4 regions of the Bifidobacterium pseudocatenulatum DSM 20438 genome follow, and region 1 is predicted to be linked to each of the others. Evidence: riboswitches for the same ligand, from Rfam matches in the RefSeq annotation. Region 1 holds a riboswitch; each other region holds the start of a gene.
What was found. Region 1 has a riboswitch for thiamine pyrophosphate ahead of thiC (phosphomethylpyrimidine synthase ThiC). Riboswitches for the same ligand answer to the same signal wherever they lie in the genome.

Region 1 (8,100 bases):
CATGAGCGCCGACGATGCTCTGGATCTGGTTGCGGAATCAGCCCGTGAGGCAGCCAAAGATATGCGTGACAATCTGCGTGCGGTCTTGCCGTAACCTGCCGACTGGCCAACTGTTCAATCTGAAAGAAAAACAACCACCAAACCATCGAACGTAACAGAGAGGGAGTTCATGACCACCGCAACAACGTTCGTTCCGACCGTTGCCGAAGCGACTGCGGCAGGCTTTTTCCCGAGCCGGCATGAAGTCGAGGTCGTTGACAATCAGGAACTGACTGACGGCGTGTACCGTTTGACGTTCCGTGACGAATACATCGCCAGCCATGCAAAGCCGGCACAATTCGTTGACGTATATTCCAACGATCCAAGCAAGCTGATGCCGCGTCCGTTCGGCGTTTGCGAAACCAACGGCGACGAAGTCAGCCTCATGTTCGCCGTGGTAGGCAAGGGCACCGCAGAATTTGCCGGATTGAAAGCTGGGGACACCATTCGTGTGATGGGCCCGCTCGGCAATTCGTTCAAGACCAAGGAGCCCGCCAATTATGTGCTCGTGGCAGGAGGTCTTGGCGTGCCTCCGCTCGTGCATGCGGCACAGCATATCGCCGGCGTCGAAGGCGCGGTCAGCACCGCGGTGTTCGGCTACCGCAACGTGCGTTTCGGCGACGAATATGCGGGCAAGTATGCCGACAAGGTGTACAGCATCGACGAGAGCGAAGGCAACGTGATCACCTTGCTTGACCGCATCGAAGGCGAGTTGATGGATTCGGGACTCAAGCCGGTGATTCTGACCTGCGGTCCTCTGCCGATGATGAAGGCCGTCGCCGCATGGGCCGTGAAGCGTGACATGGCGTGCCAGCTGAGCTTGGAACAGCGCATGGGCTGTGGCTATGGCACTTGCGTGCTGTGTACGGTCGACACGTTGGACGGACGTTTGAAGGTCTGCTCCGATGGTCCGGTCTTTACTCGCGAACGTTTGGGATGGGGTGAATGAGATGATCGACGATACCCAGCATGAGAACCTGTACGGTTCGTACGAGTGGAAGCATCCCACGCAGGTGGCGGGCGTGCCGTGGAAGAATCCGGTCGCCACGGCTTCCGGCACCTTCCAGTATGCGGCGGTCCGCTGGTTCTACGACGTGAGCCAACTGGGCGCGGTCACCACCAAGGGCGTCTCCCCGGTGCCATGGGAAGGCAATCCCGGCATTCGTACCGCTGAAGGCCCATCCAGCAACATCAACGCGGTCGGCCTGCAGAACCCGGGTGTGGACCATTATTTGGAAGACGACCTGCCCAAGCTCAAGGCCATCAACGCTACGGTCATCGCCAATGTGGCCGGTCACTGCGACGACGACTATGTCGAAGTCGTGTCCAAGCTGAACGATTCTCCGGCAGACATGCTGGAAATCAACGTGAGCTGCCCGAACGTGTCCGCCGGAGGTATGAGCGTCGGCACTGATCCGGTGGCGTTGAGCCGTCTGATCACCCGCCTGCGCAAGCTCACCGACAAGAAGATGATTGTCAAGCTCACGCCGAACGTCACCGACATCACCGTGCCTGCCCGCGCGGCCGTGGAAAGCGGCGCCGACGCGCTGAGCATGATCAACACACTGCTCGGCATGCGCATCAACATTCGCACTGGAGAACCGATCATCGACCATGTGACCGGCGGCGTTTCCGGACCGGCCGTGCTGCCGATGGGACTCGTGGCCGTGTGGAAGACCCGCTCCGCATTACCGAACACTCCGATCATCGGCATCGGCGGCATCGATTCCGGTGAGAAGGCGCTTGAATACCTGTATGCCGGAGCGAACGCCGTGGAAGTCGGTGCGGCCGCACTGTTCGAACCGACCGCGCCATTGCGTGTGGCCCGCGAACTCGACGAGCTGCTCGACGCACGTCCCGAACTCGCAGACAAGCTCGCCAAGGGCGAAACTTGGCGTTGACCTCGATCATTCATCAAAGGAGCATGACATGACTGAATCCCTCGACCACCGTTTTACCAAGTTCCTGCTGGAAGCGCAGGCGCTGAAATTCGGCGAGTTCACGCTGAAGTCCGGTCGTAAGTCGCCGTATTTCATCAATGCGGGCGCATTCAACGACGGACGTAAGATCGCCACGCTCGGCGCATTCTATGCGGAGAAGATCGCGGCGGAAATCGAAGCAGGCAATCTGCCGAACGACATCGACACCATTTTCGGTCCTGCCTACAAGGGCATTCCGCTGGGCGTCTCCACCGCGATCGCTCTGACTTCCGGCCACGGTATGGAAGTCGGCTACACCTTCGACCGCAAGGAGAAGAAGGATCATGGCGACGGCGGCATGATGGTCGGCACCCAGCTGACCGACGGCATGAAGGTACTGCTCGTCGACGATGTGATGACCGCAGGCACCGCAGTACGCGAGGTCATTCCCAAGCTCAAGGCCGAAGCGGATGTGGAGGTCGTCGGCTTGGTGCTTTCCGTGGATCGTATGGAAAAGACCAAGGATTCCGACACGTCCGCGGTGAAGGCCGTCGAAGCAGAGTTCGGCTTCCCGGTATTCGCCATTGCCAACGTGCGCGAGATCTTCGAGGCCGGCCAGCATATCGAAACCGCTGACGGCACCGCGTATGTGACCGACGAGATCAAGGCCGCTGCCGACGCTTATCTGGAGCAGTATGGTGCCTGAATTCTATAGGCGGGTCCTACAGTTGAACATATGAAAAGTGCCTCACACCAATCGAAAGCATCGGTGCGAGGCACTTTTCAATCTCATATCAGAGTGCATCCAGTTGATGAGTGCATTCAGTCGATCAGGTTGTATCCATGGTCGGCCACCACCGACTTGAGCTTCTCCAAATAGTTTTCCGCGGCCTTCGACAGCTTCGCACGCTCGTTCGTGATCCAGCCGACCAGCATGGTCTCATCGGTGTCAAGCGGCACGGTCACGATTTTCTCATTGTTGAGATCGCCGTTGTCGATGCCGGTGCACACGGTGTAGCCGTTCAGACCGATGATGAAGTTCAGAATCGTCGCACGGTCGGTCACGTTGATCTGCTTGGGGGAGTATTCCGGCCAGACCGCCTCTTCGGCGAAGAAGAAGCTGCCCTCCTCGCCCTGCTCGTACTGGATGAACGGGAACGGCTTCAAGTCGTCCATCGTGACTTTCTTCTTGCCGGCCAGTGGATTGTTGCGTGAAATGAACACATGCAACGGAGCACGGAACAGTGGATGGAATTCCAAATGCTTTTCGCGCAACATCTTGCCAATCACGTCTTTGTTGAAATCGGACAGGTAGATGATGCCGATTTCGGAAAGCATGTTCGCCACTTGGTTGATGATGTCTTTGGTGCGCGTCTCACGAATGGTGAACTCGTATTCGTCGGATTTGATGGAGTTGATCATTTCCACGAACGCTTCGACGGCGAACATGTAATGCTGTGTGGACACGGAGCACAGCTGCTTGCGTGGCTTCGCGTTCTTGTAACGTTCTTCGAGCAGCGACGCCTGATCGAGCACCTGGCGCGCGTAGGTGAGGAATTCCGCTCCGTCCACGGTCAAGGCGATGCCTTGCGACGAGCGGGTGAAGATCTCGATGCCAAGCTCGTTCTCGAGTTCCTTCACAGACGAGCTCAACGCGGGCTGTGACACGTACAGCTCGTGCGAGGCTTCGTTCATGGAACCGCATTCCACGATTTTCACAATATATTTCAGCTGAAGAAGAGTCATAAATTCAGGTTAGAGCCATGTACTGACCGTGGGGGAGTGCTTATACCCTCTTGTCTGGATAGTGGACTGCCGATCGCGCAGATCAAGGACGTGAAAAAACCAATTGCAGCTTGACGAGGATCGCACACAGTTGGAAACCCCACAAACCGTGCTCGACAAAACCGGTCAGGTGTTCGCCCAATGGGAGCGGACCGGCTTGACGGGTCAGGCCTACAAGCAAAAGAGTTGTCCCTATCGGAGTGCTCCATATCGGCATAAGCGACAAAAAGGGATTGCCCGGCTTTCTACACACCAGACAATCCCGTTCGTCACAACCTACTACAGTTCGGTCTACTGGTACAGATGGCCGCCCTGCTCGCGGAAGCGCTCGCTCATCTCTTGCATGCCGGCAGCGATGGTTTGCGCGTCGGCGACGAGCTTCTCCTGTGCTTCGGCATTACCGAATTTTTTGCGGATGTTTTGGCTGATGGCCATGGAGCAGAACTTCGGACCGCACATCGAACAGAAATGCGCCATCTTCGCAGGCTCGGCCGGCAAAGTATCATCATGGAACGCGATGGCGGTGTCCGGATCGTAGCTCAGGTTGAACTGGTCAAGCCAACGGAATTCGAAACGTGCCTTGCTCATGGCATTGTCGCGGTCGATGGCATGCGGATGATGCTTGGCGATATCAGCCGCATGGCAGGCGATCTTGTATGCGATCACACCTTGCTTCACATCGTCCTTATTTGGCAGCCCAAGATGTTCCTTCGGCGTCACATAACACAGCATGGCAGTGCCATAGCGGGCGATTTCCACACCGCCGATCGCCGACGTGATGTGGTCGTAGCCGGGAGCGGTGTCGGTGGTGAGCGGTCCAAGCGTATAGAACGGCGCGTCCTTGCAGATCGCCTTTTCCATCTCGATGTTCATGCGCACGGTGTCGAACGGAATATGGCCGGGTCCTTCGATCATCACCTGCACGTCGTGTTCCCATGCGCGCTGCGTAAGCTCGCCCAAAGTCATCAGTTCGGCGAACTGTGCCGCATCGTTCGCATCGGCAAGCGATCCCGGACGAAGTCCATCACCCAGTGAGAATGCGACATCGTACTTGGCGAAGATCTCACACAACTCATCGAAATGCGTATACAGGAAGCTTTCCTGATGATGCTGCAAACACCATTCGGCCATGATCGAACCGCCACGCGAAACGATGCCCGTCATACGATTCGCCGTCAACGGCACGAAACGCAGCAGCACACCGGCGTGAATCGTCATGTAATCCACGCCTTGCTCGCACTGTTCGATCACTGTGTCGCGGAACAGTTCCCAGCTGAGCTTGGACGCATCATCCTCCACCTTTTCGAGCGCCTGATACATTGGCACGGTGCCGATCGGCACGGGGGAGTTGCGCAGAATCCATTCACGAGTGGTGTGAATGTCGTTGCCGGTAGACAGATCCATCACAGTGTCGGCACCCCACTTGGTGGCCCACGTGAGCTTCTCCACCTCCTCGTCAATAGACGAAGTGACCGCCGAATTGCCCATATTGGCGTTGAGCTTGGTGAGGAACTTCGAGCCGATGATCATGGGTTCAGCTTCGGGATGGTTGATATTGCAAGGCATGACCGCACGCCCTGCGGCCAGTTCGCTGCGTACCAATTCCACGCTGCAATGCTCGCGCTCCGCCACATAGCGCATTTCCGGCGTGATGATGTTGTGGCGCGCGTACCACATTTGCGTCACCGGATGATCCTTGGCCTTCATCGGCTTATGCTGGCGACCACGCCATTCCTTGGAAGCCTTGCCACGTTTGATGGCGCGTTTGCCGTCATCTTCCAAATTGCGGCGACGTCCTTCATATTCTTCGACGTCTCCACGGTCAAGAATCCAGTCCAAACGTAGGGGAGCGAGACCCTCCTTCGGATCGCATTTCGGACCTTCGGTGTTGTAATCCTTGAATGGTGCGTTCGGTCCGACGCCAGGAGTGTCAGACAGTTTGATTTCAGTGTACGGCACTTGCAGATCGTAGGAACCGAATTCGTTTTCGAAATGCACCGGCGTGGTTTTGCGAATATGTGCTTTGTCTCGCTGCTTGGAATCGCGTGCGGCAATGTCGACGCGCTGTTGCTTGGCAAGCTTGGAGGCGGCCTTGGCTTCCTTCGCATTGGTGAACTTCTTTTCGCCGGATGCGCCGTCGGCTGTGTTGTCAGTGTTGATTTCCGCTGTTTTCTGGGCTTTCACGCGCGGCGCGTACCCGTGCTTCGTGTCGCCACGTACGGCTTTCCAGCGCGCTACCATATTGCGGGTTGCAGCTTCCGGATCATCGGCTCCTGCAATCGCGGACACCACGAACCAGCCTGCCGCCTTTGAATGCGCCAGCATCTCCATATCATCTGCGGTCACGCCACCGCCTACCACTACCGGAAAACCACTGGCTGAACAAATGGTGTTGATCTGCTCTTCGTCAAGCGTGCGACCGGAACCGTCATTGCCGCCTACGGACGCTTCCGGCTTGGTGACGGAAACATGCAGTGGTGCCGCACCGATATAGTCGATGCAGCCGTCGGGCAATTCGTTGATGAGTTTGACCAGGCTTTCCGTTTCGGCGGACAAGCCCACGATGGCATCTTCGCCAAGCAGTGCACGGGCTTCGCGCGGTTCCATATCGGTCTGTCCGATGTGCACGCCGTCAACCTTGATGCCTTTGCTGCGGGCCTGCCAGACCACGTCCACACGGTCGTCGATCACGAATGCCACGGAATCCGACTTATTGTTGTCTTCGATGATTTGCGCGATATCACGCGCCATGTCGGTGAGATCCTTCGCGTCAGCGTCTTTGACGCGCAGTTGGATGAAGCTTGCGCCCCCGCGCAATGCGTCATCGATGACGTCGGTGATCGGTCGGCCTTTGCAATCCTGTGGTCCTACCACAAAATAGGCGCTCAGGTCGAAGCTGTCTCGCATCGACGCATATGGATAATTGCTCATGATTCCCCCTTGATTATGCTGTTTTGGGTTGGGAAAACTTGATTTCGCAGGCAATGGGTATGCTGACGCGCCCGTATGCTCGGTTATACGGGATAGAAAATGGAATTACGATTGATGATTGCGCGATGCAGACTGTTTGGTCGACGCATCTGCTGCGCAGACTTTTACGGATGCCAATTGACGCTGGCAATGCGTGTGCGCTACGACACTCATTCTTCGCTCCCTACGTTGGTGCTAACCAACAGGTTCAAAGGGTCAGGCATTCGCCTATCTCAGCTCCGTTGGGGAGCCCCCCTGCTTTACGTGTTGGCTATGAATCTACGCCCTGCACTGGACGTAACTTTCATCGAAGCCCACAGGAGAGTTAGGCCAGCCGTCACTTTCGCATGTATCGCCTCCATCCGCGTCACGCCTCCGCCGCGCAACTCACAGCAAACTCTCCTTGCAGGCTAATCTATACTTCAGTTCAATGCATTGCGTGTGAAAGAGGTCGACTACATGTTGGAAACGGAACGGCTGACATTGAGGGCTTGGGCGGAAACAGATGCGGAAAGCTTGTACTCCTATGCGAAAGATCCGGATATCGGGCCTATCGCGGGCTGGCCCGCACACCGATCGAAAGAAGAAAGTCTCAATACGATTCGTCATGTGCTCAATGGCAAGGAATGCTACGCGATTTGCGAGCGCGGCAGCAATAACCCCATTGGTTCGATTGAGTTAAAGCTTAATGGTCATACGGATATGACGGATCGTGATGATGAGTGTGAGTTGGGTTACTGGCTGGGCAAGCCTTTCTGGGGGAGGGGTTATATGCCGGAGGCAGCCAAGGAGGTTATCCGTCATGGTTTTGTTGATCTTGGTATGAGTGCGATTTGGTGCGGCTATTATGACGGCAATCTGAAGTCGAAGCGGGTGCAGGAGAAGGTTGGTTTTGTCTATCATCACACGTGTGATGAGGTACCGGTGCCTCTTATGCACGAGGTGCGTGTCGGGCACGTGAATGTTCTTACCAAATCACGCTGGCAAAATTTAGCTGCCTGCTGATTGTGCTAGAAGCTAACCTAGAATGCTTTGGAAGGGTCTTGGTGGGCTTCGAACGGATGCTGGTCAAGACCCTTTAGAGCTTCATGATGTTTTCCTCGATGCGACGGATGACGTCAATGAAAGCTTCATCGTTGTGCCCGGTTGGATCTGGCAGATTCCAATTATCGTCGAAAGCCTTGCCGATATAGGGACATCCCACGTCGCAGCCCATGGAGATCGCGGTGTCAGGTTTTGGAATATCCGAAATCAGCTTGGAGTATTGCGTTTTCTCCATGTCGATGCCGTAAAGCTCTTTCATGAGTCGTACGGCATCCTGATTGATCTGCGGCTTGGTTTCCACACCTGCGGAATAAAAATCACAATCGGTTCCGCGTAGATGCTT
Region 2 (8,100 bases), 510 kb from region 1:
ATCGAGTTGTACTTGCCATGTTGTTGTTTCTCTGTTTCTCTTTGTTTGTGCCGCTGCCGCGCGGCACCTCGGTTGTGTGCCGATGTTGTGTTATGCCGTCATTCACCCAGCTGCCGTGCCAAGTGGATGAACATGGTTAAATAATAGTGCGTAAAACGATTGACGTCAATCGATTGACGTAAGTAATTCCAACGCTTTTCGGAAGTGTTGGAATTAAGCCGAAATGGGGGATGAAAAAAGAAGGCCTCTCGGCGTGTCGTAACGGACACGTCAACAGGCCTTTCATGTGGTCTTAGATCGCGAAACTTAGCTGCGAACCGATCCCTTTTCTATCAGCGCGCAATGGATCTTCGCAGGAATCGGCGAATCCAACGGCGGCATGGGAGCGGTGGTATTCGGCCAAGACGAACTGTCGACGGGCTTGCGTTCGATCATCGAAATAAGCTTGCATGCGGCCCAATAACCCATCTCATAGTGGGGCAGTTCCACCGTGGTCAGCTGCGGTTCCAGCGTTTCGGCGAACACGCGGTGGTTGTCGACGCCGACGATGGAAACGTCCTTGCCGACGGTCAGTCCGCGGCGTGCCGCACATTCGTACACATACCATGCACGCGCATCATTGAAGCAAAAGAAACCGTCGGGATTGCGTTCGTCAAACAGTTTGTCGACGGCACGCAACGCAGGACCATTATTGAGCACATTGCATACCAGCGAAGGATCATAGGCGAAACCGGAATCCTGCAATGCCGCCTGATACCCGGCAAAACGGCCATCCTGCGCAATCATGTTTTCCGAGCATCCGATGTAGGCGATACGCTTGCAATCGGCCTGAATCAGCCGTTTCGTGGCATCATAGGCGATTTGGAATTCGTCCGGCTCGATGCTGGGAATCTGGTTGTCGGCATCGGTGGCATCCACCATCACCACCGGATAATCGCCGAGCGAGGCTGGCACGCTCGCAATGCGATTCGACATCTTCGAATAGAAGAAACCGTCCACGCCATACCGTTTCAGCGTGGCGATTTCGTTCTCTTCGCTCGCCCTGCCATCGGTGCTGACCGTGATGATCATGTACCCGTAGGTGCTTGCCGCGTCTTGCGCGCCCAGAATGATGCCGCCTGCGTACGGCGTGGTGGCAACTTCCTCGCTGATGAAGCCGAGAATTCGCGTGCGGCAAGTGCGCAGGCTGCGCGCCAGAGGATTGACCGTGTAGCCGAGTTCGTCTGCCTTCTCGCGTACGAGCGCGGCCAAAGGGGCTTTCACACGTCCTTCATCCCTGCCGTTAAGCACCAGGGAAACAGTGGAAATGGACACCCCTGTCGCTTCGGCAATTTCCTTCATCGTAGTCATATTCGCTACACTATACCCAAATCAATAAGAAAAGCGCGCCATTCCTTATAAATAGCGCGCTTTTCGATTTTTCTGACGATCTAACAGTTTATTGCCTGATTTATTCCGACAGGATTTCGTCCACAAGTGCCTGCTTGGCGTGGATCTGACCTTCGAAACCCGGGCGAATGTCGAGACGGATCACCACGTCGGTGCGATAGCCCTGGCCAGCCAGCTTCATGGTGGCGTCGCGAATCACCTTGAGCACGTCGTCGATGTCGCCTTCGATGTTGGTGAACATGGCGTTGGTTTCACTCGGCAATCCGGATTGACGGATCACGTCGACCGCCTGCGCCACGTACGTGGACTTTTCAGGGCTTGCGCCGGCGGGGGAGATGGCGACTGCGGCAAGCGTGTTGATATACGGTTTGCCGGTTTCCGGGTTGATCGGCACTTCCTGCTTTTCCGCATTGCGATCAAGGGTCATGTTCGTTCCTTTCGTTGCGTTCCTATCGGCCTGATACGACTTGGATTGGCTGGTGCGGATTTGGCTGTCAGCGCCATTTCCAAGCGTGATCCATCGGTCCGGATCCGTGACCGAGGTCAAGCTGCGCCTCCAAGGCGCCCGTCAGATACAGTTTTGCACTATCGACGGCTTCCGGCAATGTCTCGCCAAGCGCCAGATGCGATGCGATCGCCGAAGACAGCGTGCATCCGGTGCCATGCGTGTTCGGATTATTGATACGACGCGCGCGGAACCAAGTGACTTTGCCGCTCGGTTCAACGAGCACATCGCTGGCATCCTGCGTGCCATGACCGCCTTTGACGAGCACCGCGCAGCCGAAATGGCCGGCGAGCATATGGCCTGCCGTCACCATGTCGTTCTCACTGGAGATGCTTTCGCCATTCTCGTAGTCGATCGCGTCGGCACCCTGTTCGACGGCCAGCTCGCACAGCGCCTGGGTCTCCGGCATATTCGGCGTGATGACGGTGGCCAGCGGGAACAGCTTGGAAGTCAGTGCCGCAATCGCGTCGCCTTCGATAAGCTTCGCACCGGATGTTGCCACCATCACCGGATCAAGCACAATATTCGTGGCATCATGCGCAATCAGACGGTCGGCGATCACGTTGATGAGCTCCACGCTCGACACCATGCCGATCTTCACCGCGACCGGCGGAATATCTTCAAATACTGCGTCGATTTGCGCGGCGAGCATTTCCGGAGGAGTGTTCGTGACCATGGTCACGCCTGTGGTGTTCTGCGCGGTCAGCGCCGCGATGGCGGTCATACCGAACACGCCATTGGCAAGCATGGTTTTCAAATCCGCCTGAATGCCGGCACCACCGGAGGAATCCGATCCCGCGATGCTCAATACCGGTGCCAAAGTGCTGGTCATGAATGACTCCTTACTTGCTTTTGCTTGCTTATGATGCGAAGTTCTGAAATATTCGTGATCCGTGATTGCTATTTGCGCAGTACGTGCCCATGCTTTGCATCACCGCGCACTGCCTTCCATCGCGAAACCATATTGCGGGTCGCCTCTTCCGGATCGCTTGCGCCGGCAATGGCCGACACCACAAACCAGCCGGCCGCCTTCGAATGTGCGAGCATCTCCATATCGTCGGCGGTCACTCCACCGCCGACCACAACCGGAAAATCACTCGCATCGCAGATCGCATTGATCTGCGCCTCGTCGAGCGTATGCCCGGAACCATCGTTGCCACCAACGGAAGCTTCCGGCTTGGTGGTGGACACGTGCAACGGGCCGGCCCCGATGTAGTCGATGCAGCCGGCAGGCAGCTCGTTGATCAGCTTCACCAGGCTTTCCGTTTCGGCAGACAAGCCCACAATGGCATCTTCCCCAAGCAACGCGCGGGCTTCCTGCGGTTCCAAGTCGGTTTGCCCAATATGCACGCCGTCAACTTTGATGCCCTTGTGACGTGCCTGCCAAACTACATCCACGCGATCGTCGATCACAAACGCCACGGAATCGGATTTGCCGTTGTTCTCGATAACCTGCGCGATATCGCGTGCCATGCTGGTGATGTCTTTCGCGTCGGTGTTCTTGGCTCGCAGCTGGATGAACGTTGCACCCCCGCGCAACGCATCCTCAATCACACCGGTAATAGTACGGCTCTTGCAATCCTGCGGGCCGACCACAAAGTAGGCGCTCATATCGAATGTATCGCGCATCGATGCATATGAATAATTGTTCATATAATCAACCCTTCTCGGTAAGTGATTCAGAAAACCTACAATGTGAACCGGCAATCGTCCATATTTTCCATATACGCAATTGCCGAACCCCGCATGATATGCCGAATACCATGCAGGGTTCGGCAAAGCCTAGTCGATGATGATTTCGGAAGCGGCGACTTCCTCGGCGGTGACGTTCCAAAGCGCGTCAAGCAGCGCCACTTGGAAAGATCCGGGACCGGACGATTTCGCTTCGGCGATTTCGGAAGCCCTGTTATACAGCAATGATGCCGAAATCGCGGCGACAAGCGGTTCGGCCACGGCCAGATACGTTGCGGTAACGCCGCCGAGCGAACAGCCGGCGCCGGTGATCTTCGTCATCATCGCGCTGCCGCCGGGCAAACGGAACACGCGCTCGCCGTCAGTCACCAGATCGACTGCTCCGGAAACGGCCACCGCGCCGGCTCCAACAGGGGAGTATTTCGCAAGATGACGAGCCACTCGTTTGGCCGCGTCAACGGCGGAATCGACTTCGTCGACGGCTTCCACGCCTGCCGGGCGAGTGCCGGGAACGGTGGAATCATGCTGTGCCAAACCCCACATCGCATCGAGCGCGATGATTTCGCTCGCATTGCCGCGCACAATGGTCGGCGGGTATGTGCGGAACGATTCGAGAATGGCGGTACGGGTTTTGCCGATGCCCGCGGCGACCGGATCAAGTACCCACGTCTTGCCGTTCTTGTGCAGTTTGTAGGCGATTTCCGGTAGCGCGTCCTTGAAGAACGGCAGGAGTGTGCCCACATTGATGTAGTTCGATCCGGCGATTTCCGCGGTGTCGATCACGTCGTCAGGCAGGAAGCTCATGGCTGCGGTGCCGCCGGCGGCCAGCTGCGCGTTGGCCACAAGATTCATCGTTACGAAATTGGTGAACGACTGTGCCAAAGGTGTGGTTTCGCGTACGTCGTTTACTGCCTGCGCAATCTGTTCACGCAATGCAGCTGCATATGAGTCATCGCCCATTGTCTGCTCCCTACGTTGGTCCTAACCAACAGGTTCAAAGGGTCAGGCATTTGCCTATCTCAGCTTCCGCTTTCGCCGGAAGCCCCCCTGCATGTACATAACATATCTAACCTATACAAAGGTGCTGACAGTGGCACGTTTTGCATAAACGAACAATCGACACGTTCCAGTTGGATGCCGGTCCACTTGTTATCTGCGCGTTGCGCCGTCGGGCCAGTCGATTCCAGGATCGGGCGAATGCAATACGTTCTCGTAAATGTCGTTGCGCACGTAAATTTCGCAGGCGCCTTCCGACCATGTGCTTTTCCAAGGTGTCTTGGTTTCGGCGATTTTGATTTTCGTGTAATGGTTTCTGTCGTAACCAAGGTCGGAGAAGAAAAATGGCTGATACAGAGTGTCGTAGAATTCGGGTTCGCCCCACGATTTCCATGTTTCGATGTCTTTCTTTCCCGCATAGGGGTCAACGCACCATTCCCACGACGAATAGCTTCGTCCCTTGTATGCATTGGCAAGAAGCGTATGGTCGAAGTAAGGGGCTGAATCGATAAGGGTGCTGCCGTACCAAGAAGTGTAGTCGATGCAGTCGGTGCCGCCGCAATATCCGCCTTTGTCGATGATTTTGTTGATTTCTGGATTGGAAGCGGTGTCGTTCTTGCTGACGCGTGTCCAGCCTGCCATCCAACGGTATTGCTCCAAATGGTTGGTTTTGATAAAAGACGCTACCGCCCGGGAAGACGAATAGTCGTACCGAATATCGCAAATACTGGCGCTTGCCGTCCAATACACGCTGACAAGCATGAAGATAAGACCGAGGATTTTGAAGAAACGGAGATACCGTTCCGTTTTCTTCGGTCCAAGAAGAGTCATAACACGGTTGTTGAGATTACGGATCCACTGAGGCCAATCGTTGGAATTGATTTTTTCGATATCGCAATCGATGGCGAGAATGGCGATGAAGAATCCCAAGATGATTCCCGCATGATGCATGGAAAGATGCGCGGTGAACGCAACGCTTATACCCAAGTATGTGGTGAGCAGCAATGATGCGGTTTTCCGGCGTAGGCAAATCTGAATAAGAAAACACCACATCAGGCATGACATTACGCACGGCATAAACAGCTCGCTTGGCGTGAGAGCGATGAACTGCATATTGCCATCCGACAGGGTTGAAGTGAACAACGTCTCGGAAGGCATTACCAGCCAGGTGTTGAATACGGAAACCCATGCGGGTGATGTTGTTGCAGTGCCATGTATGTCAAAGTCACCGTGGTATGTGCCGGGTGCGGGGAGTACGTTGAGGAGCAGTATAATGGCGAATACCAGTAGCAGAACAAGTCCCGCGAAACGCTGCTTGTTTTTTATAAGCGAGCGTTCGCCGCAGAGAAATTGAATCGTCCAATTCAAGGCAAGCATGCCGGCGATTGCCAATCCGTAAGAGCTCGTGGCGCATAGCAGCATCATGCTGAGTATGACTGGCCATGGCTTGGTGTTGCGGTTGTTCCAATTGATGGCTATGAGCAGCATTGCGGCGATCATAAGCGCATATGGTCTGGAAGTTACGCCATACTGGTAGCAAAGAAAATAGGAAAATGGCAGTATTACCTTTAGTAATTCTGGTAGTTTCGTTTTGAATTCCAAAAGCCAGATCATCAGCGCGGCGCACATAAGATTGAGGGATTTCAATCCTATTTCGTAAGGCATGCCAAGTTTGGCGGGAATGGCAAGCAGCATCCACCAAAGAGGTGGGTGTCCTTCGTAATGGGTGCGTACGGTAAGCAGTTCCTTCCATGAGCAATCACGTGCGATCAGCCAAGCTTGCGCCTCATCAAACCATGGTTCGTGAAAACACGACACGGTGACGGTCACTGTCACGTAGGCGATGAAGACAATGCAGTGCAGCCGTTGTTCGGCGAACCAGGTGAAGAGTCTTTTTCGAAGGTTCGTCACGCGGTTCGCCGAAACGTCGGGCTGGATGATGGTTGGTGTTTCTGCTGTGTTGCTCATGATAGGTGTAAAGATGGTGTATGGGTACGGCGAGGTTAGAAGGAGGAGCGGGCGCCGCAGAGTTTTTCGAATTCCTCGAGGACCTGCACCTTGGCAAGAGCGTCTTCGAAGGTGATGACGCCCTTGTTGACGAGTCTCGCCAGATCTTGGTCAAGCGTATGCATGCCTTCCTTTTCGCCGGATTGCAGCACGGTACGAATCTGATGCGCCTTGCCTCCGCGAATCAACGCGGCCACGGCCGGAGTGTTGATCATCACTTCGGTGGCAGGAGCGCGGCCATGCCCGCTGGCACGTGGAATCAGGGTTTGCACGACCACCGCGCGCAGAGTGGAGGCCACCTGCACGCGAATCTGCTGCTGCTGATTTTCCGGGTACACGTCGATCAGACGGTCCACGGTCGAACCGGCGTCCTGCGTGTGCAGGGTGGCGAACACCAAGTGGCCGGTTTCCACGGCGGTCAACGCGGTGGAAATGGTTTCGAGGTCTCGAAGCTCGCCCACTTCGATAATGTCGGGATCTTCACGAAGCGCGCGTTTAAGCGCTTCCGCGAAACTTTTGGTGTCGGTTCCCACTTCACGCTGGCTCATCACGCAACGCTTGTGTTGATGCACGAATTCGATCGGGTCTTCAATGGTGATGATATGGTCGGCGCGTTCGGCATTCGCTCTGTCGACAATCGCGGCGAGCGTGGTGGATTTGCCGGAGCCGGTCGGACCGCATACGAGCACGAGTCCACGCGGCAGTAACGCCAGATCGGCGATATGCGGGTCGAGACCAAGCTCCTGCGCGGTTTTGATTTCCGTGGGAATGGTTCGTAATGCCGCGCACACGCCCAAACGGTCGCGGTATACGTTGACGCGGAATCGCAGCAGATCGCCGATGGAGAATGAAATATCAAGTTCCAAATCGTCTTTGAACCGTTCCATCTCCAGCTCGTTGGTCATCACTTTGATGGCTTCATACGTGCGGTCCTTGTTCCACACGCTCAGCCCTTTGGCGGGGCGCAGCTTGCCATCCACGCGCAGCATTGGCGGATCGTTGACCACCAGATGAAGATCGGACGCGTTCAATTCCACCAGCTGGCATATGGCAGCCACGAATTCCGGATCCGCATCGGGATGTTCGGCATGCAATGTTTCTTTGACCTGGTGCGCTTTGATTCTGCGTTGTCCGGGAACAGCGTCCTCGTCGGAATCATTGGTTTCGGGCACTATGAAATCCACGATTAGCCTGTTGTTCATATTGGGTTGCGGTCTGGCAGCGGGCGTAGGCTGCGCAATATGGTTGATGGCGGAAGGCTGCATGGTCTGCGCGTTCTCCTCGTACGCCGCATAGTCGTCCGGCTGTTGCGCGAACGGCGTGCCGCCTGGAATGAATGATGGCGGATCGCCGTCGATTTGCTGGATCGGTCCATGATACTCGAATGCAGGGGTGACTTCCGTCACGTCATCGTCGAATTGCAGATTCTGCTGATCCACGGCTTCGTTTTCCGGGGTTTCCGGAAAAGCGGTGTCGTAGGAGAGTTCCTGTTGTTCTGCAATGAGCGGTGT
Region 3 (8,100 bases), 210 kb from region 1:
TGGCGCCGAAGTGTGGGTCGACAAGCTTGATAATGGCATGGGTTGGGCCATGGATCCAAATGCCGAGGCTACCAAAGACGCCATGGACGCCATGGAAGAGGCGTTTGGCGTGGCTCCGGTCAATAAGGGCGAAGGTGGCTCGATTCCGTTCATTCCGGAATTGCAGCGTATTTTCCCGGACGCGCAGGTACTGGTCACCGGTCCCGAGGATCCGAAGGCCAACGCGCACAGCCCGAACGAATCCATCAGTCTTCCCAGCCTGAAAAACAATGTGATCACCGAAGCGCTGCTGCTTGACAAGCTTGCCAAGTAGCGGATATCACATATCTTTTGAGAAAAACAACGGGCAAATGCGAAGGGCGTTCCATTCCATACAACGAATGAAACGCCCTTCGCAAATCCGCCGCGCATTCAACAAACCTCGTACTGCGCAGCCCTGCTCCGATTAATTGCCAGTGCCGGTAAAAGCCCAATGCCAGTAACCGGTGAAATAAGCGCAAGACAACGCAATCACTGGCACTGCCACACAAATCGCATAAAACAGCCAGTCGACGGCGTTCAAACGTGATTCCCGGGCCTGACTACGTGGAGCATCCGATCCGAAAGCACGCGCCTCCATGGCGGTGGCAAGCTTCGTGCCGCGTCGAATCGACACAACCAATAGGCTGAACGCTTGGGAAAATACGCGCTTGATGGCGCTACCGTCGCCTAGTCCACGAGAGCGGCGGGATTGCCCAAGCGCACGCCAATCATCCTGCAGCAACGTGAACATGCGCATGCCAGCCAAACCGCCATATACGAATCGTGACGGCAAATGCAGAATCTGCACCAAACCATCGGCCAGATCGGTCGGGTCAAGGCCAAGCGCGAGGATCACGCCGGGAACGGCAATGGCCGCCACACGTAGGAACGTGGCCACCGCCAAATACAACGATCCCTGCGAGACCACAATGACATTACCAAGATTGACCAGCACGGCACCGGAGGTTTTGCCATACAATGACACGGAAATGAAGCTTCCCGAAGCTGCGACCCATACCGGCCAGGTTTTACGAAGCACCGTCCATGGAGCGACGCCTCCAATCCAGAGCAGCAGCATCTCCAACGCAAACGCCACCGATGCGGAAACCACATCCAACGTCACGAACATGGGAATGCACAATATCAGCGCACCGATGAAACGACTGACCGGATTAATCTTCGCTACAAACCATGACGGCGACGCCGGCTTGGCGTCATCATGACGTTCCCTATGCGGCACCACGCTGATAGTTTTCAACTGTTCCATCTCACTCCCCCTCGCTTACGAGAATGCGACGCGCACCCAGCGCTTCGATCAACGGCTCGTCATGAGTGACCATGATGACGGAACAGCCCGCGTCGCGCGCGCCCGCTATCAGCCTGACCATTTCCGTCCATGTGGTGAAATCCTGACCGAATGTCGGCTCGTCCATCACCAACACCTTCGGCGCCGCGGCAAGCATGGACGCCACGGAAAGGCGACGCTTCTCGCCGCCGGATAACGTGAATGGATTGGCTGGGGCGAACCGCTTGAGATTCAGCCGTTCTAGCATCATATCGGCGATGGCGTAGGCCTCGTCATCGGTTTTCCCCATGGATTTAGGACCGACTGCCACTTCGTCGCGCACGCTGGACGTGACGAACTGGTGTTCCGGCTCTTGGAACACCATGCCGATTCGCCCAAGAAGATCCCTGCTTTTCCATGTGAAGACGTTGTTCTCCCTATGTGCGGGAACCATGCTTTCATCCATACTTACCCGACCGGAAATCGGCTTGAGCAAGCCAGCCAAAGTCAAAGCGAGCGTGGATTTTCCCACGCCGTTTTTGCCGGTCAGGGCGGTAATCTCGCCGGCATGGAACGCGAGGTTCACACGCTCGCCAAGAGCGAATTCACGTCCGAAGCTGAGATCCTCGGTTCGCAGAACAACATTTCCCGACGATTGATTGGATTCGGGAATATGGCTTTCGACGGTGCGCCCCGGAACCCAGGCACCACCTTTTGTCAATACCGGCGCCATGCTGCCAAACACTTCTTCCGGAGTGCCGTCGGCGATGACTCCGCTGACATGCGAATCGGATTCCGGCTTACCAAGCACAATGACACGATCCACCAAATCAAGCCATACGTCGATATGATGCTCCACCACCACCAAGGTTTCATGGGTTCGGTCAAGCACACCACGTACCGCATCATGCACTTCCTTGACGCCTTCCGGATCAAGGTTGGCGGTCGGCTCGTCAAGCAACAGCAGCCCGGGATGCATGGCGAGTACACCAGCCAAAGCCAGACGTTGACGCTGCCCGCCAGAAAGCCTGCGTGTGGAACGATCGAGTTTCATATAGCCAAGTCCAACAATGTCGAGTGATGAACGGACCCTGCTCCAAATCTCATTTTTTGGCAGATTCAGATTTTCACAACCAAAAGCAGTATCATCTCCCACACGTTCCAGAATCGTCTGCGCATCGGGATCCTGCAATACCAATCCTGAGCGCCCACGCGAATGACGGGCATCCGTTCCGTCAATCAGCAGCTCACCCTCGAGTTCGCCTTCATCATCACCGCCGAGCACGCCGGCAAGACCGGCCATCAACGTCGATTTTCCGGCACCGGAAGCGCCCAACAGCAACACGCGCTCCCCCGGCTGTATGGTGAAATCCACATGCCTTAACGCAAAATCCTTACGTGAGGCATGCCGCCATCCCCAATCGCGCGCGACCACCCCGGCTGCGGAAAACGGTTTTCCTGCATCAGTACCCATGAATCGTTCTTTCATTCCTTTTGCATTTGACATTCGCAAGGCGAACACGCATCAAAGAAGTCCCGTATCCACTCACCGTGAATGCGATACGGGACTTCACAAACGAATCGTCAGACCAGTTCCTGCGTGCGGCCGGATTCGAAACGGTCAAGCACGCCGGTTTTGGCGATGGCCACCTGTAGGAAATACATCACCATCCCGGCGAGCACTGCACCGGAAATGATGGAGGTGCCTAGGTAGATACTGGCACGCACCGTGCTCCAGGCCGGGTTGGTGATCCAGTAGTACAGACCGCAGCCTATACCTGCGAAGGCGCCGGCAATGGTGGTGGACAGCAGGTCCCACTTCCTGTAGGCAAAGACTGCGAAGCCGATTTCCGCGCCAAAGCCCTGCATGATGCCGACGATCAGTGAGCCGCCGACACCCCACTGGTTGCCCATGGTGAGCTCAAGCGCGGCGGCAAGGGTTTCCGCGAACAACGCGGCACCAGGTTTGCGCACGATAATGGCCGCCAAAGGACCTGCGAACAGCCAAAAGGCGTTAAGCAATCCTTCAAAACCAGGGGTCACCGCTCCGAAGAGAGCCAGTGGTGCGGTACAGACAATGTCCCAGCCCCAGAAGATCACACCGGACGCAACGGCAATGATGGCAGCCACGACAATATCGACTACACGCCACTTGTTGTTGTGCTTGCGCACTACGGAAGACTGCTTTTCTTCAATCATAGGATATGTGCCTTTCTCTCTTTGACAAGGCACGGGAATGGAGAGACGTCCGTGCGCCGGCATTACCCGGTATACGTTCATACGGTCGAAGCGTTTGCTTCCTCTCAGCCATACGGCCCCCGTGTCTGCGCTTGATACTACACAAGGCACAAGATTTTCACAAGGGCCGTTTCATTTTCGCTTCGTTTCCGGTATGGAATACGCTCGGTTTTTTGCAATGGCCTGTCTTCGCGGGTTTCCCTCCCATACTGAATGCAGTACGGGAACACGGTTCCATAGAGTTTTACAGGGGCCTGCGCATCAACGATTCAGCTAGGTTCCTGAATGTCTCGCCAATATCGTCGGCACGTAATGAGCCATCCTCATTCAGCACGGCCGGACGTCCGGCCTCACCAGTCTCCCTCAATTCCGGTTCCAACGGAAGCTGAGCTAGCAAAGGAACGTCATAACCGAGGCTTTCGGTCAGCTGTTCCGACACGCGCGCGCCGCCGCCTTCGCCGAAAATCCGCAGACGTTCACCCTTGTGCTCGTAATAGCTCATGTTTTCCACAACACCACGCACTTTCATCGGCACCTGCAGCGTCACCAGGCCGGAGCGGACCGCGATGTCGGATGCGGATGGCTGCGGCGTGGTGACCACCACCAGTTCCGCGTTCGGCAAGGCCTGGGCCACGGAAATCGCCATATCGCCGGTGCCTGGAGCCAAGTCAAGCAGAAGCACGTCGGGCTCACCCCACCACACGTCTGAAAGGAACTGTTCGAGCGAACGCTGCAGTCTCGGCCCTCTCCAAAGGATCGCGCGATCGGCGCCCGCAAACATGCCGATGGAAATCAATTTCGTTCCCCAAGCGGTGACGGGCATGAGCATGCCATTCAGATTGGTGGGTTGCGCGTGCACGCCGAACAGTCGCGGCAGCGAGAATCCATAGATGTCGGCATCAATGGCAGCCGTATCATAACCGAGCGCCGCGAAAGTGGCGGCAAGATTCGCGGTGACGGACGATTTGCCGACACCGCCCTTGCCGGATGCTATGGCGAAAATACGGGTTTTGATGCCCGGCTTGTTGAAGGGATTCTGCTTGCGCTCGGCTTTGAGACCGGCAACGAGTTGGGTGAGCTTGTCTTGGCTCATAGATCCGACTTCGATGCGCGGCAGCAGCGTTGCATCCGGGTAGGATGCCACCGCTCCGTTGATCTGGTTGGTGATGGTCTGCGATAATGGGCAGCCTTCTACCGTCAGTTCGACCTCCACACGAACCTCATAGGTGTTCGCCTTACCTTCCACCGGTATCGCATCGATGGCTGCGATCATGCCCAGATCAGTCACAGATCGACCCAGTTCCGGGTCGATTACTTTGCTGAGTCGCTCATAGATGCGCGCTTCGATGGTGCGCTCGTCGGTCATGGTTCCTCCTTTAGCCGCGTACCAGACTAGCGTCTGGAGACGCGGCATGCCAGAGCTTTCTTGCGATTACGTTGCCAGTTTGACGTGCCGGTATCACACCGTTCCATTTTCCAGCAGTATTTTGAACTGGTCCTCGTTTAGCATGGGAACGCCTAATTCCTCTGCTTTGGCGGCTTTGGCACCGGCGTTTTCGCCAATGACCACCCAATCGGTTTTCTTGCTGACGGATCCTGAGGCTCTTCCACCGCGGGAGATAATCGCTTCTTTGGCGGAGTCACGCGAGAAGTCAATCAACGAACCGGTGACAACCACTGTTTTACCTTCAAGCGTCTGCGGTAGTGTACTGATTTCAACCTGCTCCGCACCGACTCCAGCAGCCTTCCATGCTTCCAACACCGTGCCGCGCCAATCGCCTGGTTCCTTGGCCGACGCGAACCACGTGACCACCGATTCCGCGATCTCCGGACCGATGCCGTCTATCTGTGACAGTTCGTCCACACTGGCGCGTTCGATGGCGTCAAGCGATCCGAACGTATTGGCGATAACACGTGCCGTAGGAGGACCAAGTCGCCTGATGGACAGGGCCACAAGCACACGCCATAAGTCGGCGTGACGTGCCTTGTCAATTTCGTCAAGCATTTTCCTTGTGTTTTCCGCGGGGCGTATATATACCGGCTGCACGCTGGATGCTCCGGAACGCGACACCTTGGTTTCCTCTCGGACCACCATAGCATCCTCAGGCACATCATATCCGGGATATTCCGCGGATCCATCGACTTCGTCCTTACGCTTTCTCGCCACTGTCGGAGTCGTCCAAAACGCCGGAACCTGATGCCACAGGCCTGATCCGCCGATACGTTTGCGCGTTTTTTTCGGTTTACCGTTCTTGCCGACGGTTTCATGAATTTCGATGATTGGCGCTTCTCGCCATACGCGAACATCCTGCAAATCGGAGGATGTCAGCGAGAACAGGCCGGCCTCGCTGGACAACACCGGCGTTTGCCGGGCCGGCAGCTCCAGCCCTTCCACCGGCTCGTACGGTTCTGGCTCCTGCCCCGGTGCCACCACGATTTCCGTGATGTCCGGCGCGTAGGTCGCCACCGAATCAGGGCGATCCTCTTCTGGATTCGTCAACGCGATGGCCGATTGGTCACCCAGATGTTCGATATCGAACGCCTTTCTGGACGCCAGGTTGATGATGCGTTCGGTTAACTGCGCCGGGCAGGACTCCACGTTCGGGCAGCGGATGTCCTTGTCCCCCTCTTTGGCTGGAGCGAGTTGTGCCCCACAGCTCGGGCACTGCGAAGGCATCACGAAACGGCGCAGCTGGTCTTCGTGCCCTTCCCTACGCTCCAACACTGGACCTACAAGTTCGGGAATCACATCGCCTGCCTTGCGTACCACAACGGTGTCGCCGATAAGCACGCCTTTACGTTCCACCTCGAACGGATTGTGCAAAGTGGTTCTCGACACCGTTGAACCCGCAACATATACGGGCTTCAGAATAGCCACCGGTGTCACGCGGCCGGTACGCCCCACTTGCACGGTGATGTCAAGCAACTCCGTGTTGACTTCCTCCGGCGGATACTTGTAGGCGATGGCCCAACGTGGCGCACGCGAGGTCGCGCCCAGCGACCGCTGCAACCCCAGATCGTCCACTTTCACGACGATGCCGTCGAGCGCATGCTCGATGTCACCGCGATGCTCGCCGTAATAATCGATCATGTCGAGAATCTGGCTGAATGTGGTGACCTCACGGTTATGTGGCGAAACGGGTATGCCCCACTTCTTATACAACCCATACGCTTCGGATTGGTTGTTGACCGCATCATGGTCGGCACCACGTTTGGCGCCCCACTGGAGCGTTCCAATGCCATGCGCATAGAAGCTCAGCCTTCTGGTGGCGGTGATGCGCGGATCCTTCTGCCGCAGGCTTCCGGCAGCCGCGTTACGTGGATTGGCGAAAGGCGCGCGCCCAGCATCCTCGTTTTCTTTGTTGAGCGTGTTGAAATCGTCCCATCGCATGAAGACCTCACCGCGGATCTCCACGAATTCGGGAATGTCTTCTTCCGGTCCCGCAAGATTCTGCGGAATGGTGGAGATGGTGCGCACATTGAGCGTGATATCCTCGCCGATCACGCCGTCACCTCTGGTCAGACCTTGCTCGAGCACGCCGTTACGGTAGATGAGGTTAAGCGCAAGACCGTCGATTTTCACTTCGCATGTCATCGGCAAAGGCTTCGTCTCAGGCCAATCAAGTCCCCGAATAACACCGTCGTACCATTCATGCAGTTCCTCAAGCGAAAAGACATCGTCAAGACTCATCATGCGAGACGGGTGGCGTACCGATGCGAAATCATTGGAGAAGGTGCCTCCGACACGATGCGTCGGCGATTGCGCGGAATCGAGGGATGGGAACTGGGCTTCCAACGCCTGCAGACAACGTATTCTCGCATCATAGGCGGCATCGGACGAGACCGGCGCGTCATCGATGTAGTATGCGATCTGGTCGGATTCCACCCACGCCGCCACACGCGCCCACAATCGAGCCGCGGCTTCAGCACTGATGGACGAGACATCAAGTCGGGTCAACCGCATGGCGTCGGCATCGGTTGGCTGCAATGCGGCGATCCAGCGTTCACTGCCCGGCGCATATGAGCTGACTCCCCCGTCGGGAACCACAGCGGTTGACGCGGAGCCCGTATCGCCGCCCATTTCAGAAGCGTCAAAATCCCATGCGAGTTGTTCGGAATCGTCATGCCTTGTCATTGTCATTGCCTTGTCACTGTCTTCAATGTTTTGCCGGTCAGAGCCGCCATGCACACATTATCGCACAAATGTTCGATTTACTGCATCGCCAACGTCTGTTTGGCGCACTGCGGAAAGCACGCCGTTCAGTTGTTCAACGACCTCAGGAACTGCATCTGCACCACGTCGGCACCGTCGCGCTCCTCGTCATCCATCCTTGAAGCGGCAACCGAAAGCGTACGTGCCGGCACGAACATGCCTTCATCCACACAGACCCGCGCGGCCTTGCGTACCAAGGATGCGACCTGGGTATTGGGCCATACCGGCAGTCCCGCTTGGGTAAGCACGTGCATGGCTTCCGGAACGTCGGTGGGCACCGGAATGCATTGCGATTGCGCGCGTCCGATCAATTCCTGCAGCTCGCTCTCCAGCATGGCGATTC
Region 4 (8,100 bases), 220 kb from region 1:
CCGGTTCGGTGCGTATCGACGCGAATGGTGCTGCGTATGATCCGTCGGTGAAACGTGATCTGAAACGTATCGAATCGATGATCGGCCGCGTTCGTCGCGAGGAAATTCCGAACAGTTATTACAAAGCGGATTCCATTCGCGAGGCGATTGATGAACCGTTGAAGAAGCATAAGGTGCCGGAAAGCGAACGCCAGGCGATCATCGGCAATCTGTTCGCGCATTTCGATCTGGCGGCGGTCGCACGTGAGCCCGCCTCCGCATTGGATAGCGAGAAACGTCATCTGCTGGCGATCGCTTCCGCATTGAGCTTCTCCCCCGCGGTGATCGTTGCCGACGAGCCGACCAAGGGTTTGGACGAGGTGGCGTCCGCGCATGTGGCGAAAGCTCTGTTCAGTTACGACAAACAGGTAGTGTTCGCCACGCATGACACGGAGCTGATCACACGCGCGGAATATGCGATCGACCGCACGCTGGTGGTCGACGATCATCAGGTGGTGTTCGACGGTGGCCCGCATGAGGCCGTGGCCTTTTACACGGACCTCATCCGCGCTAAATATGAGGCTTCCAAAGCCTGACCATACCCACGGATTATTCCCGTTCCCCACATGTTGCGGCTCCTTCATCGGTGTCGACGATGGAACCACAACATGTTTCAGCCGATCATTGTGTTGACGGTGTCAAGCACCGTCTGAACGTTATGCCTGAATTCGTCGGGTTCCGGCAATAACGAGATCGCGAGATAGCCGTTCGACGTCATATCGAAGAAATAGCCGGGCTGTCCTGAAATTCCGTGCTTTTCGATCATGGACAACACCAGTTCGTTCTCGTCAAGCACGCTGGGCACGCGCAAAAGCACATTCCATCCGCCTTCGGCACGCAACACGCTGACCATGCCCTGCTCGTCATCATCCAGCATGGTATGCAAGGCTGCGAGGTTGGTTTGCACGCGCTCTCGCACGCGCGCGGTCTGCGCGGCTGCGGCGCCCAGCATGGCGGGGATCTGTTTGGCGATGATCTCACTCATTGGCAGATAGTCGTCGGCGACCACGTCGAGTCTGCGCTTGGCCTCATCCACTTCAGCCGCCGGGCCGGACACTTGGATCCAACCCACTTTGGCATGTGGCGCGGCCAACGTCTTCGAGAACCCATCCAATGCGAATGTGAGCGTGCCGGTCTCCCCCGCGAGACGCGCGTTGCCATCGAATGGTTCAAGATCATAGTCGTAGAACACCTCATCGGCGATGATGGCCACCTCATGGTCATGACAAAGCCGCACAATGGCCTCACGTTCCGACGCTTTGACGTACGATCCGGTCGGATTGTTGGGATTGATGAGCACCAGCGCGCGGATGCGGCCGCCATCTTCACCTTCAAGCGCTTCGCGTAGTTCGGCCACGTCGATGTACCAGGATCCGTCGAAACGTTGCTGGTACTCGATCATGTCGACGCATTCGAGTCGTGCGATCGATTCGATGAGCGGATATCCCGGCTTCGGTGCGAGCACAGCGTCACCTGCATTGCAGAGCAGTTTGATCAGCCATGAGTACGCTTCGGACGTCGAGCTCAATATGTATAGGTCGTCGGCGGTAGCGGTATTGCCTTGTTCATGCAGGAATGCGGCCAGCGCTTCGCGTGCGTATCGTTGCCCGCGTGGCTCCGCTCCGTAGATGTCCGGCAATAGTTCCGACGCGAGCGCATGTTTGGTTGGATTGGAGTCGTTGAGTTTGCCGAGTGTGATGCCGTTTGCTTTGGCTTCCGCTTCGGCTTTGGCGATGGGATTGGGCTCGCTGATATCGACTCTGGAGGAAAAACGCATGGTCTCCACCATACTCTCTGGGTTGCGCAAGTGTTGCATCGAGCAAGAAGGATGCATTCGCCATGCGATCATCAGAGGAATAACAAGAGCCGTCCGACGGATGAATCGGACGGCTCTCGCTTATATGAAGGTTAGGAACCTTTATGGTTCACGACATCACTTCTGCTTGATGCTTGCGTAGTACGCAGCACCGATGATGCCAGCCTCATTGTGCAGCTTGGCTGCGACGATCGGGGTCTTGATGTCGATGTACGGCAGGAACTTCTCGGACACGCGGGACACGCCACCGCCGACGACGAACAGCTGCGGATCCAAGTAGAACTCCATCAGGGAATAATACTTGGTCAGACGCTTGGCCCACTTCTTGTAGCCCATATCGAGCTTTTCACGAATGGAGGATGCCGCGTACTTCTCGGCGTCACCCTTGCCCTTGAGCAGTTCCAAATGGCCGAGCTCAGTGTTCGGAATGAGCTCGCCGTTGAAGATCAGCGCGGTGCCGATGCCGGTGCCCAGCGTGGTGGCGACGACCAGGCCGTCCTGGCCCTTGGCTGCGCCGAACTGCTGTTCGGCAAGACCGGCCGCATCAGCGTCGTTCACCACGGTGACCGGACGGCCGCAAGCTTCGGAGAACACTTCGGTGACGTCCACGCCAACCCAAGACTGGTCCAGATTGGCCATATAGCCGAGCTTCTCGCCAACATGAATCGGAGCGGGGAATGCGATGCCGACCGGAGCGGACTCAGGAACCTCAAAATGCTCGAGCTGCTGGCGAACGATTTCGCCAACGGCCTTCGGAGTGGAAACCTCCGGGGTAAGGATCTTCAGACGCGGTTCAGCAAATTCGCCCTTCTCGAGGTTAACCGGGGCTGCCTTAATGCCGGAGCCGCCAATGTCAACGCCAAATGCCTGTGCAGTTTCAATCATCTTCGACCTCTCCTATCAAGGTACATAGTGGGTATATCGAACCGGTAAACGCCATAGTAACTCGCCCCATGCCCCAAAACGCGCCGACAATACACAATTGGTGAATACGATTGCATAATCTGTCGCAATGAAACGCAAATATTTGCGATTGTTTTCTGCAAACGATTCGCCCCATGCCAACGCAACGCATCGGCATGGGGCGAATCATAAGAAAATAACCGTCTGAAGACGGTGTAGCCACATTACTTGAGCGGCGGCATCGGCTTCCAATCCGGATCATGCAGCAGCTTGCGCGAATCCCACCAACCCTTGACAATCTGCACCAAGCCGGTCTTGGCATGCTCACGGTCCACCATCACCAAGCGAATGACCTCCTTGGCGGCGGTCAGCAACGTGCCAAAGCCGAACATCAGCGGACGGTAATCGCCGAACGACATGAAATAGCGTGCCATGTAGCCACGGTTGCGCATGATGTGGTAGCGGTTCATGTCGGAAGTGGAGTTGAGCTGACGCACGCCGGCGATATCCCAGTTACCGATCTCGCGCGTACGTCGCAGGATCACGTCGGGCACCACGATCGGATTGGTGACCTTGCTGGCGCGATAGCCGTACATCGTATCGTCCCAGTAGATGAAGAAGCGGGGATCCGGCAAACCGATCTGTTCCACGATATTGCGGCGGAACAGGCCGCCTTCAAAGCATAAGGTGTCCATCACACGATAGCCGGGACGCCCGAACGCGGCCGGAGCGATCGGATTGGGAATGCCAAGAGGCACGATGAAATCGTACTGCCAGTAGAACGGGCCTCCGTCGTAGTCGTATCGGCTTCCCTGGATCACATCATGGCTGCCGGTCCACTTGGCGAGCCTTTCGATGGCCTCAGGCATCACGGCCACGTCGTCGTCCATCACCCAGAACCACTCCGCACCCAGCTCGTATGCCTTCTTCACACCTGCGGAGAAGCCGCCTGCGCCGCCGAGGTTGTCGGATTGCGGCGCGTACACCACACGGCTTTCGTTGCCCGACTGGTCGGCGATGGTATTGCCCCACTGCGCGGTGACCGCTTCACGGAAATCGTCGACCATGCCTTGGGTCGCCTCGCTGTGCTCGTTGTCCACGACGATGATACGCCATGGCGCCACAGTGAGTTTTTCGATGGATTCGAACAGGGTGGCGAGCAGCTGCTGACGCCTGTACGTCACCACGACGATAGCCAGCTTTTCGATGGTGTTCTTCGCAACTTGCTTTTCAGTCATACGTTCCATTCTTGCACTCGCCCTCAACCGAACATCGCCTGTGTTCGCATCATGCGGCACGATTCCATTCGACGGACGGGCTCTTGCACATTTCGTGCGGCTTTGCCATAATGTACGGCGTAATGCAGGGGAACCCGTGTTCGTCGGGTTGAGATGGGCCAAGTGAGGCCTGAACCCTTTGAACCTGATGGTTAACACCAGCGTAGGGAGGCATGTCTAGTGACTGCTGTGACATCAACAACCGATTTCGATTATGAGTTCGACGCCGCCAAAGGCATCCAACGCGACAATCTTCCGCCGTTCGCGCAGCGCATGCGCAAGGCCGCCGACCTGGTTTGGGAGGAAGGCTACCAGCAGCCGTTCATCCGCGAGCTTGGCGAAGGCACACTGCAACGCGAGCGTTTCGCCTTCTATCTGCTGCAGGATTTTCGTTATGTGAACGATTACGCCAGAGTGCACGCTTTGGGATTAGCCAAGGCCACCGACCCTGAAATCATGGCGTTCATGCTCAAGGTGCAGAACGGCGCCCTGCAGGTCGAGACCGAAGTACACCGCTCCTACTTGGCCAGCTATGGCATCACCGAAGAGCAGATGAACAATGTGCGCCAGTCGGCCTTCGCGCGTGCCTACACGTCGAATATCCTTTCCATCGCCTATGGCAAGGATATTCTCGACATTCTTGTGGCCGTGCTGCCGTGCGCCTGGGTGTATGCGGATTATGGTTATCGTCTTGCCGCCGAGTTCGCGGACACGCTCGACAACAATCCGTACAAGAGCTGGGTCGACATGTATAAGACCGACGAGTTCTGGCAGGATTCCGTGTGGCTGCTCGATCATATCGAGAAACTGGTGGCCGACGCGAGCGAGGAGCGCAAGCGCGAGCTGATCGACATTTTCGTGACCGGCGTGGAGAACGAATACATGTTCTGGGCCAGCGCGTACGACATGCAGTACACATGGAAGCCCGAATGGAATCAGGCGCGCTGATAGCACTCCTTCATGGGGTTTCCTGACTTCCGATTGTTTATTTTCATTGCAGCAAGGCGGGTGTCTTCTGATTGGTTTTCAGAAAGCACCCGCCCTGTTATGTTTGGTCGCGTCAGTTTCCCGCTTTATTCGCGTACGAGGCGGATATGTTCCACGTCGTCGCGATGGGAGCGGCGGTAGAGCACGAAACGGTTGCCGATGACCTGCACGAGTTCCGCGTTCAGTTCTTCAGCCAATCCCTCGCCTGCTTCCTTGGCGGTCAGACCGGATCCGTCGAGCACGGAGCACTTGATGAGCTCACGCTTTTCGATGGTTTCGTCCGCCTGCTTGATGGCGTTTTCGCTCAGATCGTTCTTGCCGACCTGGATGAGCGGATTGAGCTTGGTGGCCAGGCCTCGCAGCTGCTTGACCTGCTTCTTGGTTAATGCCATAACTTGTTCCATTCCTATCTATGATGCTTGCTCAAGAGTAGCGTGAGGACGGTAAAATCCGCCGACTGCCTTCAGTTTAGTCCAGCGATCAGAACCAACGCAGCCACATATGCCACAACCACACCGCCCGCGGCAATGTCTCGTTTGGCGATGCTCATCACGCGCCAATGTGTGCGTGCGATACCCTCTTCATAGCATCGCGCGTCGAGTGCGAGACTGAGATTGTCGGCATGGCGTATCGCCCCTGCGAACACCGGAATGATGATGGAAACCATCGCCTTGATACGCTGCACGAACGTTCCCGTTTCGATGCTGCCACCTCGAGCCGCCTGTGCGTCCGCAATGGCTTTCGCCTCGCTTCCCAGAGTGGGCAGGAACCGCAGTGCGAGGCTCATCACCAGTGCGATCTCCTGCGCGTGCACGCCTATTTTTGCGAAGGGTTTGAGCAAGGCTTCGAACGCGTCGGTGATGGCCGTAGGCGTGGTGGTGGCGAGGAACACCACTCCGACGATAATGACCGCAACGAATCTGCAGGCGTACAGTATAGCGATACGCACACCGTCGTCGGTGATTGGAATCGGTCCGATGTTCGTAAGAACATTGCCGGATTGTACGAAGAACACATTGAGCAGTCCGCAGAACACGAACAATGCAAGGAACATGTGAATCGATTTGAACAGTTGTTTCACGCCGATGCCTGATGTCGCAACGATCATGCCGGTCAACAGTGCGGCCACGAGCAGCTGCCAGAAAGAGCGGATGGCGAATGCGGAGAACATGACCGCCAACGCGCCCACCATCTTCACGCGCGGGTCAAGCCGTTCCATAAAACTGCGGTTTTCACGGACGTCTCCCTTTGCATGTCCGGAGCCAAGCGTGTGCAGATTCTTCGAACCTGCCGATTCGACAGCAGAACCAGGCTCGGCATCACGAACTTTTCCACCAACGTTCCGGTCAGCGTCAAGCGCGATCGTCCGGTCGGCAAGTACGTCGATTTCCGCTTGCGAATGGGAAATGATGAGTATGGTGATGCCTTGTGCGTGGAGGGTTTGGATGAGATTGTGCACGCGGGTTGTGGCCGCTTCATCAAGTCCCGCGGTCGGCTCGTCCATAATGAGAATCCGCGGTTGGCATGCGATGACGCCCGCTATGGCAACGAGTCGTTGCTGCCCGCCGGAAAGGTCGAATGGCGAACGGTCGGCAAGATGTTCAATATGCAGCAATGCCATGGCTTGGCTGACATGTTCATCCACTTGCGCTTCATCAAGCCGTTGGTTGCGCGGACCGTAGGCGACGTCCTCGGCTACGGTTTCGGCGAAAAGCTGACGTTCGGGATGTTGCATGACGTAGCCGATGGTGGCGCGCAGTTTCTCGCGGTCCGCACGCTTGAGCGACTGCATATTGCCGTTGGCGCGTTGGCGTGCGACGGGAATGGTGTTGACGGTAATGCTGCCAGATTGCGGCTGTTCCAGCGCGCAGAGAAGACGCGCGAGGGTGGTTTTGCCTGCACCGTTATGCCCTGTGATGGCCACGGTTTCACCCTCATTGATGGTTATGGAAAGCTTATCGAGCACAGGCTTGCTACTGTTTGGATATTGATATATCAGATTATGGATTTCAATGATTGGTACAGCTGATGTTGGCTTCGATGCGCCATTTGCAATATTGGATTTGGCAATTGGGTTGTCTTCTTGCGCTGTGCCTGATTCGTCCATTTCCGGAATACTTGCAGTATTACCGCGAGCGCTTTGCACGATACGCCCGTTATCCAGGCGAATGATGCGGTCGGCATTGACGAATTCGTCACGATGGTGGGTGACGAGAATGATGGTTGTGCCGTGCTGCTGCAATTCGTCAAGAATATGCATGATGTCGGCGCGGCCTTGCGGATCGAGCATGGCGGTAGGCTCGTCGAGCACGAGGATTTCGGGATTCATGGCAAGCATGCCGGCGATGGCGACGCGCTGCTGTTGGCCTCCGCTCATTCGCGTGGGATCGGCTTCTCGTTGTCCGCTCATGTCGACTGCGTCAAGTGACATGGCGATGCGCATATCGATATCATCATGCGCAATGGCGAGGTTTTCCGGACCGAAGGCAACATCATCCTCGGTAATGGTGGTGACGATCTGATCTTCCGGATGTTGGAAAACCGCCCCGATACCATGCCGGGCGCTGCGGTAAGCGTCAGCGTGCGCGCCGGAGTCATCGAATACGTTGTTTCCCAACAACGTGACATGTCCGGCATCGGGTGCGGCAAGTCCTGCGATGATGCGTGAAAGTGTGGATTTGCCCGATCCGTTTGGTCCTGCCAAGCATACACGTTCGCCTTGGCGAACGGTCAGGTTCACGCCGTCGAGCGCCCAGGTCGCGCCGGAGTCGTAGGTGAAACGAATATCGTGCAGTTCGACCGCGATGGTGTTCGTGGCGCTGTCAGGATTCATGGAAAAAGTCTTTCATAAACGAAAGGAACCTTCCATACGTCGAAAGGTTCCTTCCTATTCATCAATATGCGGAATCGATATGGTGAACGAGGCTCAGCGGTTCAACAGGTTGGAGATCGGCTTGTAGATCAGGAAGGTGACCACGCCATGGATGGTGAATTTCAACGCGTTGAACGGCAGAAGCGCCGGCACGATCAATGCCACGACCTGTGCGGTGGTCATATGCGCGTAGAACGGTGTGACGA

Region 2: it holds a riboswitch for thiamine pyrophosphate, as region 1 does, so the genes downstream of both, BBPC_RS06655 (hydroxyethylthiazole kinase) here and thiC (phosphomethylpyrimidine synthase ThiC) in region 1, are expected to answer to the same signal.
Region 3: it holds a riboswitch for thiamine pyrophosphate, as region 1 does, so the genes downstream of both, BBPC_RS05405 (ECF transporter S component) here and thiC (phosphomethylpyrimidine synthase ThiC) in region 1, are expected to answer to the same signal.
Region 4: it holds a riboswitch for thiamine pyrophosphate, as region 1 does, so the genes downstream of both, tenA (thiaminase II) here and thiC (phosphomethylpyrimidine synthase ThiC) in region 1, are expected to answer to the same signal.

The regions. Positions count from the first base shown of each region.
Region 1 covers NZ_AP012330.1:1,069,980-1,078,079, forward strand. Annotated here, with positions in the region: gene pyrF (orotidine-5'-phosphate decarboxylase) at 1-94, shown strand, start outside; gene BBPC_RS04400 (dihydroorotate dehydrogenase electron transfer subunit) at 170-988, shown strand; gene BBPC_RS04405 (dihydroorotate dehydrogenase) at 990-1,940, shown strand; gene pyrE (orotate phosphoribosyltransferase) at 1,969-2,664, shown strand; gene BBPC_RS04415 (LysR family transcriptional regulator) at 2,781-3,704, opposite strand; gene thiC (phosphomethylpyrimidine synthase ThiC) at 4,035-6,677, opposite strand; TPP riboswitch at 6,878-6,980, opposite strand; gene BBPC_RS04425 (GNAT family N-acetyltransferase) at 7,173-7,718, shown strand; gene BBPC_RS04430 (low molecular weight phosphatase family protein) at 7,792-8,100, opposite strand, start outside.
Region 2 covers NZ_AP012330.1:1,582,353-1,590,452, reverse strand. Annotated here, with positions in the region: gene BBPC_RS06680 (MFS transporter) at 1-19, opposite strand, end outside; gene BBPC_RS06675 (LacI family DNA-binding transcriptional regulator) at 307-1,350, opposite strand; gene BBPC_RS06670 (thiamine-binding protein) at 1,451-1,816, opposite strand; gene thiD (bifunctional hydroxymethylpyrimidine kinase/phosphomethylpyrimidine kinase) at 1,884-2,726, opposite strand; partial or broken gene BBPC_RS06660 (thiamine phosphate synthase) at 2,801-3,547, opposite strand; gene BBPC_RS06655 (hydroxyethylthiazole kinase) at 3,677-4,546, opposite strand; TPP riboswitch at 4,537-4,645, opposite strand; gene BBPC_RS06650 (hypothetical protein) at 4,736-6,550, opposite strand; gene BBPC_RS09380 (type IV pilus twitching motility protein PilT) at 6,586-8,100, opposite strand, start outside.
Region 3 covers NZ_AP012330.1:1,278,205-1,286,304, forward strand. Annotated here, with positions in the region: gene BBPC_RS05390 (dipeptidase) at 1-313, shown strand, start outside; gene BBPC_RS05395 (energy-coupling factor transporter transmembrane component T family protein) at 446-1,288, opposite strand; gene BBPC_RS05400 (ABC transporter ATP-binding protein) at 1,290-2,795, opposite strand; gene BBPC_RS05405 (ECF transporter S component) at 2,891-3,505, opposite strand; TPP riboswitch at 3,536-3,638, opposite strand; gene BBPC_RS05410 (Mrp/NBP35 family ATP-binding protein) at 3,789-4,910, opposite strand; gene ligA (NAD-dependent DNA ligase LigA) at 5,004-7,679, opposite strand; gene BBPC_RS05420 (tetratricopeptide repeat protein) at 7,805-8,100, opposite strand, start outside.
Region 4 covers NZ_AP012330.1:1,293,765-1,301,864, forward strand. Annotated here, with positions in the region: gene BBPC_RS05435 (ATP-binding cassette domain-containing protein) at 1-575, shown strand, start outside; gene BBPC_RS05440 (pyridoxal phosphate-dependent aminotransferase) at 653-1,816, opposite strand; gene ppgK (polyphosphate--glucose phosphotransferase) at 1,973-2,740, opposite strand; gene BBPC_RS05450 (glycosyltransferase family 2 protein) at 2,983-3,996, opposite strand; TPP riboswitch at 4,113-4,223, shown strand; gene tenA (thiaminase II) at 4,309-4,983, shown strand; gene BBPC_RS05460 (YhbY family RNA-binding protein) at 5,109-5,414, opposite strand; gene BBPC_RS05465 (energy-coupling factor transporter ATPase) at 5,486-7,855, opposite strand; gene BBPC_RS05470 (ECF transporter S component) at 7,949-8,100, opposite strand, start outside.